4 regions of the Sodalis sp. RH15 genome follow, and region 1 is predicted to be linked to each of the others. Evidence: riboswitches for the same ligand, from Rfam matches in the RefSeq annotation. Region 1 holds a riboswitch; each other region holds the start of a gene.
What was found. Region 1 has a riboswitch for cobalamin ahead of ACL2XO_RS15430 (cobyrinate a,c-diamide synthase). Riboswitches for the same ligand answer to the same signal wherever they lie in the genome.

Region 1 (3,120 bases):
GCTGGAAATATACCCAAACGCCGTGAAAATTAATGGCCGTCCTGCATTGTAAATAGCGAAAATGATTGGCGCGGCTATAGCAAAAATTAGGTTTGATTATTTAATAAAGCGAGCTGTGATCGGTCAGGGGGAAATGAACAGCCATAGCAAATATCCGTAATTGAAGTTTCAGTATTCAATTAACCGACTTGAAAAGTAAGAAAAGTTATGATCTGAGCTGATAATGTTCATTCCACAGAAAATGAATAATAACGAAAAAGTGTTATCTGATTTAAAACGACAAACCCAGCATTGACGGTATCTGTAGTCCGATGGGCGCTTAAAATTGATTATGGTTTTACTATTTATTACCTGCGGCGTTCTCCCGGCGCGGCGGGAAACGGCGTTTTGCCTTATGTGCTATCGAACCCCCGTTTTGATAATTGTGTACCGGAGCACATTATCAAATGGGTAAAAAATGATTGAATCTAAGGTAGCTTTGAAGAAGAAAGGGGGGAATATGAATTCCGGCAGTTTCATGGATTCAGATTTGATAAATAAAATCGCGCAGGATTTCGCTAATGCCACCAATCTGGCGGTTGTGGTGGTGAATATTCACGGCGAGGAAGTCTCGGATTTATATCACTTCACCCCTTTTTGTCAATTAATGCGCCAGGATCCGGAGATGAGCCGGCGCTGCCGTATGAGCGACAGGTGCGGCGGACTGGAAGCGTCAAAATCCAATCAGCCCTGCATTTACCGCTGCCACGCCGGCCTGACCGACTTCTCCATTCCGCTGCTTATCAGCGGACATTTGGTTGGGTTTGTCTTATGCGGACAGGTCCGGGTGCATGACACCGTAACCCTGCCTTCGGTGCAGGACTGTACCAGCAGGGCTTGGCAAAAAGATTATCAATTAACTGAAAGCTATGAAAAAATTCCGGTGGTGGATTTCGATCGCCTCATCTCATCCGCCGATTTGCTGAAAATGATTGTGGATAACTACCTGAAACAGCAGTTGGAAGTGGTGGTATTCAAGGAGCACGGCGACGGGCCGCTAGAACGCCGGACGGCGGTTCCCAGCCAGCACGAGAGCAAGATGAAAAAAGCGTTGCGCTGCATCGACAATCATTACTTCGAGGATCTGCGGCTGGAAGACGTGGCGGCGATGGTCTACCTCAGTCCCTATTATTTCAGCAAACTGTTCAAGAAATACCAGGGGGTCGGCTTCAACGCTTATGTTAATCAATTGCGTATGCAAAGCGCCCGGCAGATGCTTGAACAAAGCGATTGGCCCATCGCCACTATTGCCCGCAATCTCGGATTTTCTCAGGCAAGCTACTTTTGCAAGTTATTTCGCCAAACCTACCGTATTACTCCTCAGGCCTATCGTGAACAGCGCTTTTCGCCGCCGGAAAATAAAGATATCGTTGCTTTATTTAATTAATTTTATCCCTTTAAATTGACGTAACAAAAAAATGTTATCGCCATCCGATAAATTCCAAATAAATCCGCCGCCGCGAACATTTTTTTTGATCCGAAAGGGGGTATATTCACCTTTGAATACTTTACATTAGTCATCAACGGCCGATTGCCCGGCTTCACCAGGGCCGCCGGCCGCTGTGGAAAAGTACATTTTGCATTCAGGTGAAACGTGCCGCAAGGCCGTTAGGGAAGGAGGTGAAAATCCTCCGCAGCCCCCGCTGCTGTGATGCCGACGACTCCGTGATAACCACTGATCTCAGCCGATTGGGAAGGTTCGGAGAAGGATGACGCCAAGCCAGAAAACCTGCCTGATTGCCTATAGCCTTTATAGGCTCGGTAACAACTCCTTCGGCGGGAAGCGGGTTGTCCCAACAATGCCGTCGGGACAGTGAGTCTCCCGCAGCCTTTGTTTGCGACAATCCCCAGCGGCGCCTCTGGGGAGTAACGGGATGAAGATGAAAGCGATACTCATCGGCGGCGCGCAAAGCGGGACAGGCAAGACCTTGCTCACCCTGGGACTGCTGCGCGCCCTGGCGCGGCGAGGTTTGCGGGTGCAGCCCTTCAAATGCGGGCCGGATTATATCGATACCGGCTGGCATCAGGCGGTAAGCGGTATTCCCTCGCACAATCTCGATGCCTATATGCTTGAATCGTCAACGCTGAACGGTCTGTTCAACCGTCATATGTCCGATGCCGATATCGGTATCATTGAAGGCGTCATGGGTCTTTACGACGGGCTGGGCAGCGATGGGGATCGGTGCAGCAGCGCATCCCTGGCCAAGCAGCTGAGGGTGCCGGTGATACTGGTTATCGACGGCAAAGCGGTTTCCACCTCGGCGGCGGCAGTCGTCTTGGGGTTCAAGCAGTTTGACCCGGCGGTAAATATCGCCGGCGTCATTATCAATCGCGTTTCCTCGGAAAATCATTTCAACCTCATCAAAACCGCCATCCTGCGCTACTGCAATGTGCCGGTATTGGGTTACCTGCCGCCATTGCCTGACTGGAATTTACCCTCCCGCCATCTGGGGCTGATTCCGGCGCGGGAGTCCGAACGCGGGCAAACCCAATGGGAGCAGTTGGCTGACGGCGTTGAGCAACATATCGATCTGGATAGATTGCTGGCATTGGCCGAGTGCCGCCCCGATGTAGGCCGGCTGCCCGCGCTGCCGGGCCATGAGCGTTATTCCGGGCTGACCCTGGCCCTGGCGGACGACGAGGCGTTTAATTTTTATTATCCCGACAACCTGCGGATGCTGCAGGATATCGGCGTACGAATTATCCGTTTCAGTCCGCTGCACGATCGGGTTTTACCTCCCTGCCAAATGATCTACCTCGGCGGCGGTTTCCCGGAAATGTTCCCGACCCAGCTGGCGGATAATCGGCCCATGCGCCAGGCGCTGCTGCGCGCCGGACAGAACGGCGCCGCCATCTATGCCGAATGCGGCGGCCTGATGTATCTGGGGGCGGCGCTGATAGTACAGGACGGCACCAGCTATCCCATGGTGGGACTGCTGCAGGGCTTTAGCCGCATGACCCAGGGGCTTAAACGCTTCGGTTATTGTGAAGGCCGGTCGTTAAGCGACAATCTGCTGGCGGGCCGGGGTGAAACCCTGCGCGGGCACGAGTTCCACCACTCCGAATACATCACCGATGAAA
Region 2 (3,120 bases), 1.7 Mb from region 1:
ACCAATCCCTCCTGATAGGCATCAAGGGAAAAGTAGTGAAGCGGAATAGTGAACAGCAGCCGGCTGCCATGGGTGAACAGCACGCTTAAAAATACCAGCCAGGCAATACCCATCGGCATGATCAAGCGTTTTAACAATGCCCTGCGGTCAAAGGGCATAACGCAAAACAGACTGATGGCGGCCAGCCATAATGCCAGCGCCAGATACCATTGGCTCAAGACGGAAGCCACCGCCACCGCCGACAGCAAAACAACGGTTTTTATCCGGCTGTCCAGCCGGCGCAGGGGACTGGAGGATTCATCGGCGAAACGCGCCAGGCTCATGATTCTTCTTCTTTGCTCCCGACGGCGTTGCCCTTGCCGCCAAACAGCTTCAGCCAATGATATCCCACAATCAGGCCGGCGAAAAAGTTGGCCACGGAAAAGGCCCCCACCTCGGCATCCCCCGGCAATTCCACAAAGGGATGATGAGGTTTGTGCGCCACGCCGGTGGCCAAATCATTGACGTGGTTATCCGTACCGCTGCCGTCCATGTTGTGGGAATTCATATAGGTCCCCGAGGCAAAGATAAACAGCAGGATAACGCACATGACCGCCAGCATGGTTTTGGTGAAACCATCAAAAAATTGGGTTTTTTTCGCCTCTTCGGTCGGAGTCTCAATCTGCAATGACATGTTATGCTCCCGTTCTCGTCAAGATTCCCGGCAACAGGTCAGGACGCCGGCTGACCATGGCCTGCAGCACCGCGGCGGTAAAAACCGCCTCGGCCACCGCCAGCGGCAGCTGCGTCGGACCGTAGCCCATGAAAAAAATCATCCACTGCTTCACCAGCGGAACGTTGCCGTGCAGGCTTAACGCCAGCTCAAACGCGCTGGTGAGATAGGTCACCAAATCCCCCACCAGGCCGGCCATGCCCGCGGCGAGCCATAACGGAAAACGAAACGCCCTGAAGAATTTCCACACGGCGTAACCGGAAAAAGCCCCGGCAATGCCCATGGAGACCGTATTGGCGCCGATGGTGGTAATGCCGCCATGGCCCAGGAAGACCGCCTGGAAAAACAGCACAATCATCGACACCACCGCGGTGGCGAACGGACCGATAATAATCGCCGCCAATGGTGTGCCGCACGGATGAGAGCTGGAGCCGGTGACCGGCACCGGCAAATGCATCGCCGAGATAACAAACACCGCGACGCCGATCATGGCGAGGAAAGGTTTATAAGCGAGATTAGTTTTGATTTTTCGTTTTATTTCATAGATGCCCGGCACAACAAAAACCGCCGTCACGGCATAATAAACGGCGCACGCCGTCAGCGGTAAAATTCCATCTTCGATATGCATGCCTGATCCTCACGAGTGTCAACTATACCCATCATCTCTCTCGTTGCAGCTGTGCTGGATAGACTCTTTCACTCGAATAACCTGCCTGAGTAAGCCTCATCGGGATTTTTCGCTTGCCGCCGCTTGAAAACCATTGGGTATATAACACAAATTAAAAAACCAACATGCGGCAGTGAAGGAAGGAAAATAAGTTCAGACACGGGGAATGTTAACCACTCTCGCCGCGAAGTTATAACCGAACCCTTCCCATCACCCCGGGGATTGGTACTTCCTGTATGAGATGGGCCGGTCTCCTGGCTTGCCGTCATTCTTCTTTACCGCCTTCCCATGTCATAAAACACAGTGGCTGAAGGTAAATTCGTCAGGCTTACAGTAGCGGGGGCTGCGCCGGAATATTGATTATCCCAAAAGGGATCTGCACCGGCTTTCCGTTTCACCCGCCTCGCGATCGCGAAGCTAAGGCACCCAAATCTCGGAAATTTATCCTGAGTTTTTTTTCAATTAACGTCAAGGGATAAATAAACCTTATGTCGGGATTTTGTTGCGGTAGATCATGATAAGAAGAAATGATGAACGGGAGAAATTAGCGGGTGGATATCAGATTTTGTTAGGGAGGCGGGGGTTGTGCTTAAAATACCGGAAAATATTTGTAACGGTGAAATATGATTTACATCAAATATTGCCTTATAAAATTTAATTAGAAACATGCATCTAAATCAATTTTATAAAATCAAGAAATCAAGCAACCTGCTTATTGCGCCGATTAAAACAACCGGCGCGACATTATAATATTATTCTATTATTTCAATTGGCGGTGCGGCAAATCCGCCTGGAGCTGTATATCCCCAACCAATCCATGCCTGCGAATTTTCCGGTATTAAAATTGGTGGGATATCGTCGCCAGCGTCAAAAGGTGTAACGCCATCCCACACACAGACATTTATGACCACACCGTTTTGAATTTCTGCATAGTTTGCCATACACCTCACCACTCTATTTCTATAAAACCAGCGCTACCAGCGCCACCATTTCCACCACTGCCACCGCCAGAATATGGCGTTGCGCCGCCAGAACCACCAGCCCCATAACCACCCGCTGGAAGACCGTTCGGGCCGGCACTACCAATACCCGCGCGCTGATTGCCCCCACCCCCACCGAATGGCGAACTACCACCATTGCCCGATAAACCAGGCCAGCCATTTATTGAAGTATTTGCGCCCGGTGAGGCACTGTCACTTCCAGAACCGCCTTGAGGAAATCCGCTACCACCCGCACCTCCGCCCAAGGCTCCAGTACTGATACCAGCCCGGCCGACACTGCCGCCATTTCCCCCCGACAAGGTGATTAATGATCCTACTATCGTGTTCCCTCCGTTAGAACCCTTTGTGGCATTGTCTGAGCCCTGTCCACCTCCAGTACCTCCCGATCCAGCTCCACCTATGGTAATAGGAACTACCTGTCCTGGCGTCACACTGAGCACCGCTCTCTGAATCGATTGACCAGCACCGCCCCCGCCAGCGCAAGAGCCGGAAGCATTTGCTATATTGTTACTGCCGCCCCCGCCGCCAGCGCATCCGGAAATATAAATCGTTGTAACGCCTACCGGCACAGTGAAATTGCCGCTGGAGGTAAACGTAGCAAAACCATGGGGCGCCAGGGCTTCATAATCCGCCTGGGCGGTGACGTTAGCACCGGCACCTGCGGCAAAGGATTTGAAGTTGTTTGTTGTCATTAGAAATCCTCCAATAATTTTATCGAATGGATATAATGATTAAGTGAG
Region 3 (3,120 bases), 2.8 Mb from region 1:
TCAGTGTTATAATCCGTGTCATAACGCTGGCCGAGGTAATGGTAGTTAAGAGACCAGTCAATGGACGCCACTTGCCAATCCAACTGGTATTTTATCTGCTGCTTGGCCCGGCGGGCCAGGATCTGGTCCGTGGTGGCGTCTCGGGGATCGAGATATTCCAGGGTTAATTGATGCCGGAGCGGGCCGGTATCTACCGAGGCGGTCCATTCCACCCCTTTGATACGGGCTTTGCCGATATTGTAGTAGCGTTCATCCGCCGTATCGTAATCGATGAGATTATCAATATCGTTGCGATAAGCCGAAATACGCCAGTCCACCGGACCTGTCAGTCCTTCAACGCCGCCTTCCCATTGTTTGCTCTCTTCGGGATCCAGGTTGGCGTTACCGCCATAAGCGCCGTAGAGCTGGCCCAGGTTCGGCGCCTTGTACGCGGTGCCGTAAGAGCCGATCAGGCGGTAGCCTTCGATAAACTCCCAGGCGGCGCTGCTTTGCCAGGTGCCGTGCCAGCCAAATTGTGAATTGTCATCTCCCCGCACCGCGCCTTCCAATGTCACCGGTCCGAAAAGCTGCTGCGTCGTGGCATAGATGCCTGTGTTGTGCTGCTCGTAGCCATCGGTGAGGTAGTCGGTACCGGGTTCGGTTGTCTGTTTCTGCCAATCCACCCCGGCGCTGACCAGACCGTGAGTGACGTGGAGGGTATTGCCCCATTGCAGGTTGTATTGATCGGAATCGTCCAGGGTAGCGGAAGCCGAATAGGGTCCGTATTTGGGATCGTAGTTATAGTCCTTGGTATGGCTATAGCTGTATGAGAGCTGGGAGGCGTATATACCTTCCTGAAAACGCAGGCCGGTATCATAGGTGCGGCTATATAACTGGCGGGTATCGAGCAGCGCATCTTCATGCGCCGGGTCGGTATAGGCATAAGTGCCGTCATAAGCGGTACGATTGTCGTAGCCATACACCCGCGCGAAACCGCTGAACTGTTGATTGAACGTATGATCCAACGACGCGAACAGGGTCTTGCTCATGAATCCGTCCCGGTCGGGCTGCGCCGGATCGCCATAAGGGTCGGGCAAATTGGCCTGCACATCGAATCCGCGGGTATAGGTGTAATTTCCCGCCACCGTGGCCACGGTATTATCCCCCAGCCGCTGCTGAGTGGACCCATCGTAACTTTGGTAACCCTTTGAACCCATGCCGGCGCTCAGGGTGGTTCCGGGTTTTTCGCGGGTGGTGATGATATTGACCACCCCGCCGATGGCGTCCGAGCCGTAGACGGCGGAGCGCGGACCGCGGATAAATTCGATGCGCTGAACCAGAGAGATGGGAATTTGGCTAAGATCGGATGAGCCGGAAATCCCAGCCTGATTCAAACGCACGCCATCGATGAGCACCAGGGCGTGACTGGAATTGGTGCCGCGAATGAACAGAGAGCTTTGCTGTCCCAGTCCGCCGTATTGCGCGATATCCACGCCCGGTAAACGGCTTAAGGCTTCAGCTACCGATTTGATTTGGCCACGGTCGATATCCTCGCGTGTCACGACGCTGGTGGGCGCAAGCACTGATGAAACCGGCTGTGGAAAACGATTTGCCGAAACAATAAGTGTGTCATTACTGCCGTTTGGAGCGTTGTTATCCTGCGCCCACCCGGAGAATGTCGTAACGGACAATGCCGCCAGAACGGTATTTTTGATAGTCAACATTGACGTAGCATCCAATAGATAAAATAGGATGCCGCAGGTTCCGTGTTTGATAGCACGCGATAAACAGGGATATTGCGACGAAATACCGGCAGGTTTTCGGGCTTGGGATGTGTTTAACACCAGGCGACGACTTCCCGTCGAAAAGACAGTGTCTGCTTCCGCTATCGCCCTGACGTCCCCTCACCGCTGCGCGTCAGCTCCAGCTTAGAACTGGATTCCCTTTTAACTCACAAGAGACCGGGCAAATATCCTACAATCAAAGGGATAATTATGTCTATAGAACTCATTAGGTAAGAAATTATAAATTGAACAGCATTGGACATCATCCATTTATCCCCTACAATCCCCACAAACCGATAAAGTTGGCCCATATCGACGAGAAATCATCATGACTACCGAGACGTTGCCTATCGACGCTTACGAAACGCAATTGGCTGAAAAAGCCGCCCGACTAAAAGCGATGATGGCAGCTTACCGGGCGCCGGAGCCGGAAATATTCCGTTCACCGGTAAATCATTACCGGATGCGAGCCGAATTCAGGATTTGGCATGAAGAGCAGGACCTCTACCACATCATGTTTGATCCGCTCACCAAAGAGCGTATCCGCATCGATTTCTTTGCCGCCGGCAGCGAGTTAATCAATGGGTTGATGACGGCAATGATCCAGGCCTTGCGCCTTTCGCCGGTTTTACGCCGTAAGCTTTTTCAGCTGGATTATCTCACCACCATGAGCGGTAAAGCGGTCATCACGCTGATATACCACCGTCCGTTGGATGACGAATGGCGCGAGGCCGCCGCAGCGCTGCGGGATGAATTGCGGGCGCAGGGTTTTGCGGTAAATCTCATCGGCCGGGCCGCCAAAACCAAAATTTGCCTGGACCGGGATTATGCGGATGAAAGATTGCCGGTATCGGGAAGGGAACTCATCTACCGGCAGATTGAAAACAGCTTTACCCAGCCGAATGCCGCCGTCAATATCCATATGCTGGAGTGGGCGCTGGCGGCAACCCAAGACGCACGGGGAGACTTGCTGGAGCTGTACTGCGGCAACGGGAATTTTTCGCTGGCGCTGGCGCGTAACTTTGAGCGGGTGCTGGCGACGGAGATAGCCAAGCCTTCGGTGGAAGCGGCACAGTATAATATTGCCGCCAACCATATCGGCAATGTGCAGATCATCCGCATGTCGGCGGAGGAGTTTACCCAGGCCATGCAGGGTGTGCGGGAATTTACCCGGCTGAAAGATATCGACCTGGCCAGTTACCGCTGCGAAACTATTTTTGTCGATCCGCCGCGCAGCGGGTTGGATGACGCCACGGTGGAGCTGGTGCGGTGTTATCCGCGCATCCTGTATATCTCGTGCAATCCCGAGTCATTGTGCCGCAATTTGGAATCCCTTTCTCAAACTCACGACATCATA
Region 4 (3,120 bases), 2.6 Mb from region 1:
GCGCATATTACCCATCGATAGTTTGTCCGAGACATCCTTCACCCCATTGAAAAACAAAACGTCATTTTATTTAATGTGAAAGTATATTTTAAATTTACATGGGATTTTTGATATGAAGCATGTCACATATCGATTAAGGCGGTAAAAATATATTCAGGGCCTGGCAGGGAGGGGCCCAAGAGTTGGGCATAAGAATGGGAAAATTGCCCCCCGACGGAGGCGTTTGCAGTCATGGGGCCAGTGGTGTCGGTAATGGCGGGAAATGATTATTCGCCGATGCGGGAATCGGCAGTGCAGAGCGCCCTGAAACAGGCGCCGCTCATTCAGGCGTTTTTGCCGTCAATAAGACGCCGCATTCCATATGACGGGTGTAAGGGAATTGATCAAACAGCGCCATGCGTATGATGTCGTGAGTTTGAGAAAGGGATTCCAAATTGCGGCACAATGACTCGGGATTGCACGAGATATACAGGATGCGCGGATAACACCGCACCAGCTCCACCGTGGCGTCATCCAACCCGCTGCGCGGCGGATCGACAAAAATAGTTTCGCAGCGGTAACTGGCCAGGTCGATATCTTTCAGCCGGGTAAATTCCCGCACACCCTGCATGGCCTGGGTAAACTCCTCCGCCGACATGCGGATGATCTGCACATTGCCGATATGGTTGGCGGCAATATTATACTGTGCCGCTTCCACCGAAGGCTTGGCTATCTCCGTCGCCAGCACCCGCTCAAAGTTACGCGCCAGCGCCAGCGAAAAATTCCCGTTGCCGCAGTACAGCTCCAGCAAGTCTCCCCGTGCGTCTTGGGTTGCCGCCAGCGCCCACTCCAGCATATGGATATTGACGGCGGCATTCGGCTGGGTAAAGCTGTTTTCAATCTGCCGGTAGATGAGTTCCCTTCCCGATACCGGCAATCTTTCATCCGCATAATCCCGGTCCAGGCAAATTTTGGTTTTGGCGGCCCGGCCGATGAGATTTACCGCAAAACCCTGCGCCCGCAATTCATCCCGCAGCGCTGCGGCGGCCTCGCGCCATTCGTCATCCAACGGACGGTGGTATATCAGCGTGATGACCGCTTTACCGCTCATGGTGGTGAGATAATCCAGCTGAAAAAGCTTACGGCGTAAAACCGGCGAAAGGCGCAAGGCCTGGATCATTGCCGTCATCAACCCATTGATTAACTCGCTGCCGGCGGCAAAGAAATCGATGCGGATACGCTCTTTGGTGAGCGGATCAAACATGATGTGGTAGAGGTCCTGCTCTTCATGCCAAATCCTGAATTCGGCTCGCATCCGGTAATGATTTACCGGTGAACGGAATATTTCCGGCTCCGGCGCCCGGTAAGCTGCCATCATCGCTTTTAGTCGGGCGGCTTTTTCAGCCAATTGCGTTTCGTAAGCGTCGATAGGCAACGTCTCGGTAGTCATGATGATTTCTCGTCGATATGGGCCAACTTTATCGGTTTGTGGGGATTGTAGGGGATAAATGGATGATGTCCAATGCTGTTCAATTTATAATTTCTTACCTAATGAGTTCTATAGACATAATTATCCCTTTGATTGTAGGATATTTGCCCGGTCTCTTGTGAGTTAAAAGGGAATCCAGTTCTAAGCTGGAGCTGACGCGCAGCGGTGAGGGGACGTCAGGGCGATAGCGGAAGCAGACACTGTCTTTTCGACGGGAAGTCGTCGCCTGGTGTTAAACACATCCCAAGCCCGAAAACCTGCCGGTATTTCGTCGCAATATCCCTGTTTATCGCGTGCTATCAAACACGGAACCTGCGGCATCCTATTTTATCTATTGGATGCTACGTCAATGTTGACTATCAAAAATACCGTTCTGGCGGCATTGTCCGTTACGACATTCTCCGGGTGGGCGCAGGATAACAACGCTCCAAACGGCAGTAATGACACACTTATTGTTTCGGCAAATCGTTTTCCACAGCCGGTTTCATCAGTGCTTGCGCCCACCAGCGTCGTGACACGCGAGGATATCGACCGTGGCCAAATCAAATCGGTAGCTGAAGCCTTAAGCCGTTTACCGGGCGTGGATATCGCGCAATACGGCGGACTGGGACAGCAAAGCTCTCTGTTCATTCGCGGCACCAATTCCAGTCACGCCCTGGTGCTCATCGATGGCGTGCGTTTGAATCAGGCTGGGATTTCCGGCTCATCCGATCTTAGCCAAATTCCCATCTCTCTGGTTCAGCGCATCGAATTTATCCGCGGTCCGCGCTCCGCCGTCTACGGCTCGGACGCCATCGGCGGGGTGGTCAATATCATCACCACCCGCGAAAAACCCGGAACCACCCTGAGCGCCGGCATGGGTTCAAAGGGTTACCAAAGTTACGATGGGTCCACTCAGCAGCGGCTGGGGGATAATACCGTGGCCACGGTGGCGGGAAATTACACCTATACCCGCGGATTCGATGTGCAGGCCAATTTGCCCGACCCTTATGGCGATCCGGCGCAGCCCGACCGGGACGGATTCATGAGCAAGACCCTGTTCGCGTCGTTGGATCATACGTTCAATCAACAGTTCAGCGGTTTCGCGCGGGTGTATGGCTACGACAATCGTACCGCTTATGACGGCACTTATGCCTATACCGACCCGGCGCATGAAGATGCGCTGCTCGATACCCGCCAGTTATATAGCCGCACCTATGATACCGGCCTGCGTTTTCAGGAAGGTATATACGCCTCCCAGCTCTCATACAGCTATAGCCATACCAAGGACTATAACTACGATCCCAAATACGGACCCTATTCGGCTTCCGCTACCCTGGACGATTCCGATCAATACAACCTGCAATGGGGCAATACCCTCCACGTCACTCACGGTCTGGTCAGCGCCGGGGTGGATTGGCAGAAACAGACAACCGAACCCGGTACCGACTACCTCACCGATGGCTACGAGCAGCACAACACAGGCATCTATGCCACGACGCAGCAGCTTTTCGGACCGGTGACATTGGAAGGCGCGGTGCGGGGAGATGACAATTCACAATTTGGCTGGCACGGCACCTGGCAAAGCAGCGCCGCCTGGGAGTTTATCGAAGGCTACCGCCTGATCGGCTCTTACGGCACCGCGTACAAGGCGCCGAACCTGGGCCAGCTCT

Region 2: another riboswitch for cobalamin. It lies ahead of ACL2XO_RS07720 (energy-coupling factor ABC transporter permease); the one in region 1 lies ahead of ACL2XO_RS15430 (cobyrinate a,c-diamide synthase).
Region 3: another riboswitch for cobalamin. It lies ahead of btuB (TonB-dependent vitamin B12 receptor BtuB); the one in region 1 lies ahead of ACL2XO_RS15430 (cobyrinate a,c-diamide synthase).
Region 4: another riboswitch for cobalamin. It lies ahead of btuB (TonB-dependent vitamin B12 receptor BtuB); the one in region 1 lies ahead of ACL2XO_RS15430 (cobyrinate a,c-diamide synthase).

What each region holds. Positions count from the first base shown of each region.
Region 1 covers NZ_CP178738.1:3,383,631-3,386,750, reverse strand. Annotated here, with positions in the region: gene pocR (transcriptional regulator PocR) at 500-1,426, shown strand; cobalamin riboswitch at 1,608-1,791, shown strand; gene ACL2XO_RS15430 (cobyrinate a,c-diamide synthase) at 1,920-3,120, shown strand, end outside.
Region 2 covers NZ_CP178738.1:1,642,550-1,645,669, reverse strand. Annotated here, with positions in the region: gene cbiQ (cobalt ECF transporter T component CbiQ) at 1-323, opposite strand, end outside; gene ACL2XO_RS07725 (hypothetical protein) at 320-673, opposite strand; gene ACL2XO_RS07720 (energy-coupling factor ABC transporter permease) at 675-1,340, opposite strand; cobalamin riboswitch at 1,606-1,824, opposite strand; gene ACL2XO_RS07715 (hypothetical protein) at 2,132-2,320, opposite strand; gene ACL2XO_RS07710 (hypothetical protein) at 2,340-2,540, opposite strand.
Region 3 covers NZ_CP178738.1:7,173-10,292, forward strand. Annotated here, with positions in the region: gene btuB (TonB-dependent vitamin B12 receptor BtuB) at 1-1,703, opposite strand, end outside; cobalamin riboswitch at 1,773-1,960, opposite strand; gene trmA (tRNA (uridine(54)-C5)-methyltransferase TrmA) at 2,092-3,120, shown strand, end outside.
Region 4 covers NZ_CP178738.1:5,978,913-5,982,032, reverse strand. Annotated here, with positions in the region: gene ACL2XO_RS27030 (MFS transporter) at 1-35, opposite strand, end outside; gene trmA (tRNA (uridine(54)-C5)-methyltransferase TrmA) at 320-1,429, opposite strand; cobalamin riboswitch at 1,561-1,748, shown strand; gene btuB (TonB-dependent vitamin B12 receptor BtuB) at 1,818-3,120, shown strand, end outside.